Peribacillus sp. FSL E2-0218: one gene and its partner. The protein of the gene in region 1 interacts with the protein of each later gene in a pairwise test. Links are inferred from orthologs where the notes say so. Each region holds a gene or a part of one and is shown in the gene's direction. Other genes may lie near its edges.

Region 1 (3,235 bases):
TTCTGAGACTCCACCGGAAATGAGAGCGGAACCATGGATGTTCCCGCTAAGGAACCGTATCATCAGCGGATTATCACAAGGAGTGTTCGTTGTGGAGGCAAAAGAAAAAAGCGGTTCCTTAATAACGGCACAAACGGCTTTGGAGCAGGGGCGTGAGGTGTTTGCACTTCCAGGAAATGTAACGAGTCCAGAATCAATCGGGACCAATCAATTGATTTCCGATGGAGCCAAACTTGTTTTGAATTCCAAGCAGATCGAGGAAGAGTTTTTTCGCAATATAATATAGAAGATAGACGGAAAATCAGCCAGGGAATTAGTAAAAAAAGGCGATTTTTACCTGAATGGGTTGAAATATTAGACAAAAGGGTTGAAAATATTGTAAAACTGTTATAAGTTTTGCAAATGGAATCTCTTAGCTAAAATGGTTAGGAATATGTAAGTCAACATGCTTTGAAAAGTAATGGGGTGTTGACAAATGATTTTTGTATGATTAATAATAGTGAAGATTTATATTACCTCTTTGAGGAGGATTTATTGGATGTCAGAATACTTAGTGATTGTGGAATCGCCTGCGAAGGCGAAAACGATAGAACGCTACTTGGGAAAAAAATATAAAGTAAAGGCTTCCATGGGGCATGTGCGTGATTTGCCTAAAAGTCAAATGGGTGTCGATGTTGAACATGAATATGAACCTAAATATATAACGATCCGCGGCAAAGGCCCGGTTTTAAAAGAATTGAAAACCGCTGCAAAAAAAGCGAAAAAAATATATCTCGCAGCTGACCCCGACAGAGAAGGTGAAGCCATTGCCTGGCATTTGGCTCACAGTCTCGATGTGGATATCAACTCCGATTGCCGCGTGGTTTTCAATGAAATCACGAAAGAAGCGATCAAAGAATCATTTAAATCGCCGAGGCCGATCAACATGAAATTGGTTGATGCACAACAGGCAAGAAGGATCTTGGATCGCTTGGTCGGCTACAATATTAGCCCGCTGTTATGGAAAAAAGTAAAAAAAGGCCTAAGTGCTGGACGGGTCCAATCGGTCGCTGTAAGGATGATCATCGACCGGGAGAAAGAAATCAAAGATTTTAACCCGGAAGAGTATTGGACAATCAAGGCGGATTTCGTGAAAGGAAAAGAACAGTTTGAAGGTTCCTTTTTCAGTATCGGGGGAGAGCGTAAAGAATTAAACAACGAAGAGGACGTCAAAAAAGTACTCGCTTCTTTAAAAGGCAGTGAATTCACTATCGGCGCCGTGGCTAAAAAGGAAAGAAAACGTAATCCGGCAGCACCTTTTACGACGTCTTCCCTGCAACAAGAAGCGGCACGAAAATTGAATTTCCGTGCAAAGAAAACGATGATGCTTGCCCAGCAGCTTTACGAAGGAATCGAGCTTGGAAAGGAAGGGACAGTCGGATTAATCACTTATATGAGGACGGACTCGACCCGGATTTCCGATATTGCTAAACAGGAAGCCCATACCTTCATCCAAAATAGTTATGGGAAGGATTATGTACAGGTTGAACAGCGCAAAGAGAAAAAGCAGACCAATGCACAGGATGCGCATGAAGCAGTTCGGCCAACCAGCACATTACGTGAACCTAATATCGTCAAGGAGTATTTATCCAGAGATCAATTCCGTCTATATAAATTGATCTGGGAACGGTTCGTTTCGAGCCAAATGTCATCGGCGGTCATGGACACAATGAGCATTGACCTTCATAATGGCGATGTAATCTTCAGGGCCAATGGGTCCAAAATCAAGTTTCCAGGTTTCATGAAGGTATATGTGGAAGGTTCCGATGACTCTGTGGAAGAAAAGGAAAATTCCCTTCCGGATGTAAAGAAAGGCGATCAACTCTTTTCGAAAGATGTCGAGCCGAAACAGCATTTCACACAGCCGCCGCCCCGCTATACAGAAGCGAGGCTTGTCAAAACCTTAGAAGAACTTGGTATAGGCCGACCTTCTACATATGCACCTACCTTGGATACGATTCAAAAACGGGGCTATGTTACCTTGGACAATAAACGATTCATCCCGACAGAGCTTGGTGAAATTGTCCTTGAATTGATACGTGAATTCTTCCCGGATATTCTTGATGCCGAGTTCACGGCCAAGATGGAGCAGGAATTCGATAGCGTCGAAGAAGGCAGCATCGAATGGATTAAGGTCATTGATGAATTTTATAAAGAGTTTGCGGTTCATTTGGCTAAAGCCGAGGTCGAAATGGAGAAAATCGAGATCAAAGATGAGCCTGCTGGAGAAGATTGTACGGAATGCGGCCATGAAATGGTCTTTAAAATGGGGCGCTACGGGAAGTTCATGGCATGCAGTAATTTCCCGGATTGCCGTAACACCAAACCGATCGTGAAAGAGATTGGTGTGAAATGCCCGAAATGTAAAGAAGGGAACATCATTGAAAGGAAGAGTAAAAAACGCCGCATATTTTACGGTTGTGATACTTACCCTGGATGCGACTTCATCTCTTGGGATAAGCCCCTTCCTCGTAGTTGTCCTAAATGTGAGGGCACACTTGTTGAGAAAAAGCTCAAAAAAGGTGTGCAGGTCCAGTGTATGGACTGTGATTTCAAAGAAACGCCTCAAGCGTAGAGTTAAATGGGATGGAACGGTGCTTTGTGCCTGCATCCGGAAGAAAACTCAATATAGACCGACTCGGCATTCGCCGAGTTTCTTTATGTTCCTGGAAGTATGGTATCATGGTAACGAGCACAATTACTTCCCAAGAAGAAAATGGATGGAACATGAAACTTTTTTATTTGGGTGATGTGATGTAAAATTCAGTGGACAAGTGTATTCCTTTAAAGATATAATTCCTCTTTGCGCCAAATTATCCACTTAGGAAAAAAGGTTGGCAAGAGAAATGCCGTATCCAAGGCATATGCTTTATAATTATCGTTAGCAGGAGTAGGTATTTCTTAGAATAAATACATAAATATCGTTAAAAATGAAACGCTTATGAATGCAATTTTAATGATAAATGATCCTGTCTTATCATATCTATACATGGAGGTTCGAAAAAATGAAAGAAACAAAAGTAAGTGTTATCGGTGCGGGGCTTGCTGGAAGTGAAGCGGCTTGGCAGTTAGCTAAAAGAGGAATTAAAGTGGATCTATACGAAATGCGTCCGGTAAAACAAACGCCAGCCCATCATACCGATAAATTCGCTGAACTTGTTTGTTCCAACTCACTTCGGGCAAATACGCTAACAAA
Region 2 (3,166 bases), 3.2 Mb from region 1 along the record:
TGGACACGTTCAATCAAGTCTGAACGCATCATGACATTCGCGAGCATTTGTGCTGGACCATCATGAATTTCCCGCGAGAGCTTCTTGCGTTCCTGCTCCTGGGCTTCAATTATCTTCAAGCCGAAGTCTTGTTTGCGTTTCGCTTCCTGCAATGCTTCCCCTACGAATTTCAGGTCCTGGGTCAAATAGTTTTGTACGACCGATATTTGCGAAACAAGATGTACCGCTTTATCGATCGTCTGCTGCAGGGCCCGTAACCTTAATTCAAGTTCATCCCGGCGATTTCGAAGTTCCTTCTCCAATTGCCGGTTTATTTGCAGGTCGACTTGCAGCTTGTGTGCCCTTTCATAAGCATCCCGTACCTGCTCTTCAGAAAAATGGTTGAAGTGCATACTGACCTCGGAAAGCCTTTTTCGAGCAAATCTGGCTTTTGAATCCAGTGCATCGCTGTCGGTTATTACAATGGCAACCCTGATTTTCACATCATCAAGCTCTTTTGTTAATGATTCAAAATCTTTGCGGCATTGCTCGCCGATGTCAAAGACTTCATCCTTGCTTTCACTAACAGTGCTCACCATTGTTTCTAAGATCTTGTCCAATGCCTTAGCATCAACCTTTTTTATGGACATTAAGATCCCTCCACTTAAATCAAAAGACTTAAAAAATTTATTGTCTTAAAGACTATGTATATGGAAAAAAGTTCTTTCCTTTTTCATGAATGGTTATTTCAGGAAACGTTAATATGCAGTAACCTTCATGAACATATTGTACCAAAAAAAGAAGAAAAATACGTTAATTTCATTGTCAAATTTTTACGAAATGTACATATATGGTACATATCTCCCGGTTATAGGTATTATGGCCGAATTGGTAGTCTACCATACCCTTTAAAGGCAAATCCATTCCCATTAGCCCAATACAAATGATCCTTTTCAATCGAATCGACTATTCCACTCCATTGATTATTATATGAAACAGATCGATTTATTAAATGGCAAAATCATCGAATTGAACGGGCACGATCGGAACAAGCGAGGACTTGTGACCAAAACCCGTTGTTTTTCGTAAATGTTATTCTTTTAAGCATAATATTCGCTGCACACATGACAGGCAATAGAACTAATTATAACACGGACTTCTTTTTCTTATATTAAAGTTTCTTTACACATCTGCCCCAAAAACGAAACAGGATTGCCACTTTTTACACAAAGACTTATAATGAATCAACTAATAGTAAGTATGAAGGTGGAATAGGTATGCTCACTCAATATTTAACGGTGGCAGGACGCGGGGAACATGAAATCATCATCGAGAAATCCCGTTTCATCTCGCACATTACCCGAGCCGAAACGGAAGAAGACGCCCAGGCATTCATCCAGGAAATCAAGAAAAAGCATAAAGATGCTACACATAATTGTTCAGCCTATATGATCGGTGAACAAAACCAAATCCAAAAGGCCCTCGATGATGGGGAGCCAAGCGGCACGGCAGGCGTCCCGATCCTTGAGGTTCTTAAGAAAAAAGATTTGAAGGACACCGCCGTAGTGGTCACAAGATATTTCGGGGGCATCAAGCTAGGTGCCGGAGGTCTCATCCGCGCTTATAGCAAATCGACTTCAGAAGGGATAAATGCCACTGGCATCGTCATCAGAAAGTTAATGCGGGTCATTTCGACAACGATCGACTATACGTGGCTTGGAAAATTGGAGAACGAATTACGTTCTTCCATCTATCAAATAAAGGAAATTCAATACCTCGATCAGGTAACGATCCTCGTATACGCGGAAGAGGCACAAAAAGAATCCTATATCTCCTGGATGACAGAGCTGACAAATGGTCAAGGACAGATCGCAGAAGGCGAAATGCTTTATTTGGAAGAGGCATTCGCCTGATTTCCCCCTGCATTTTTTTCCTTTTTTAGGTTGTAATACAATTGAAAAGAAATATTTATTTTACGAATTTATTAAATCATTGTAAAATTAGGGTTAATATATGACGAAATATAAATAGATAGATTCGAAAAATAGCGATTTATGTCTGAAGTTCGTTATTTAAAAGGAGAAGAAAAGATGTCTACTACTAGGCGTGTCTATAAAATAAAAAAGACAAAGAAAAAAAGGCGAAAGAGGCTGTGGATATTCCTGGTGCCCCTGCTTGTACTGGGCCTGGGCGCTTCCACTTATGCTGCAACTCTATATATGAAGGCACAGAATGTATTCCATGATTCGTATGATCCGGTGGAGGCTTCGGCGAAGCGGAGTGCATCCGTCGATCCTCTCGAAGATAATTTCTCGATCCTCTTCATAGGAATCGATGATAGTGACGAACGTGACTATCAAGGAAATTCACGCTCGGATGCGCTAATCCTGGCTACATTCAATAAAGATCAAAAGTCGATTAAACTTTTAAGCATTCCACGTGATTCATATGTGTATGTACCTGCCAAGGGAGTCACCACAAAAATCAATGCGGCCCATGCAGCCGGAGGTCCAAAGGCGACGATGGACACCGTGGAGGAATTATTTGATGTCCCTGTCGATTATTATGTCCGCATGAACTTCAATGCTTTCATAGATGTTGTCGATTCATTGGATGGAATCGAAGTGGACGTACCATACGAAATGCACGAAATGGATTCACATGACAAAAAGAATGCGATCCATCTGGAAAAAGGAATTCAAACGGTTGATGGTGAAGAAGCCCTTGCCTTTGCCCGGACACGTAAACAGGACAGTGATATCCAACGCGGCGAGCGTCAGCAGGAAGTCCTTAAAGCCATCATCTCCAAGGCAACATCCGCTGGGTCTTTAACGAAGTATACAGACGTAATGGAAGCTGTCGGTGACAATATGACAACGAACCTACAATTCTCACAAATTAAAGGTTTCATAAAATATGTAACTGGCGATAACGGCCTTAATCTTGAGACACTCAAGCTTGAAGGACAGGATTCCACCATTAACGGAACCTACTATTATCAGCTGAATGAAACATCCGTAGCCAATACAAAGCTATTGCTTCAATCACATTTGAATTTGGGACCTAAAGAAGTCACCAATCAAACCGAAGCCGTCCAGCCACAAATAGAAGAATGATAAAAAACCCCACTTGTAAAAGTGGGGTTTTTTCTGTAAACCTAAACAAAAAAAGGCTCCAACCGCGTACA

Evidence for each region.
Region 2: the proteins of topA (region 1) and MHI53_RS23745 interact in binary tests that used the Escherichia coli proteins (3 or more experiments, as listed by UniProt). The link is inferred for Peribacillus sp. FSL E2-0218 from one-to-one orthologs.

The regions. Positions count from the first base shown.
Region 1 is NZ_CP150304.1:1,700,859-1,704,093, forward strand. The notes cover bases 179-3,076. They hold topA (type I DNA topoisomerase), read left to right. Parts: upstream 179-538; coding sequence 539-2,614; downstream 2,615-3,076. Other genes in these bases: dprA (DNA-processing protein DprA), read left to right, coding at 179-286; trmFO (FADH(2)-oxidizing methylenetetrahydrofolate--tRNA-(uracil(54)-C(5))-methyltransferase TrmFO), read left to right, coding at 3,045-3,076. Also shown: more of dprA, read left to right, coding at 1-178; more of trmFO, read left to right, coding at 3,077-3,235. UniProt on the Escherichia coli protein: Releases the supercoiling and torsional tension of DNA, which is introduced during the DNA replication and transcription, by transiently cleaving and rejoining one strand of the DNA duplex.
Region 2 is NZ_CP150304.1:4,892,572-4,895,737, forward strand. The notes cover bases 246-3,074. They hold MHI53_RS23745 (YigZ family protein), read left to right. Parts: upstream 246-1,256; coding sequence 1,257-1,892; downstream 1,893-3,074. Other genes in these bases: MHI53_RS23740 (sensor histidine kinase), read right to left, coding at 246-629; MHI53_RS23750 (LCP family protein), read left to right, coding at 2,070-3,074. Outside these bases: more of MHI53_RS23740, read right to left, coding at 1-245; more of MHI53_RS23750, read left to right, coding at 3,075-3,095.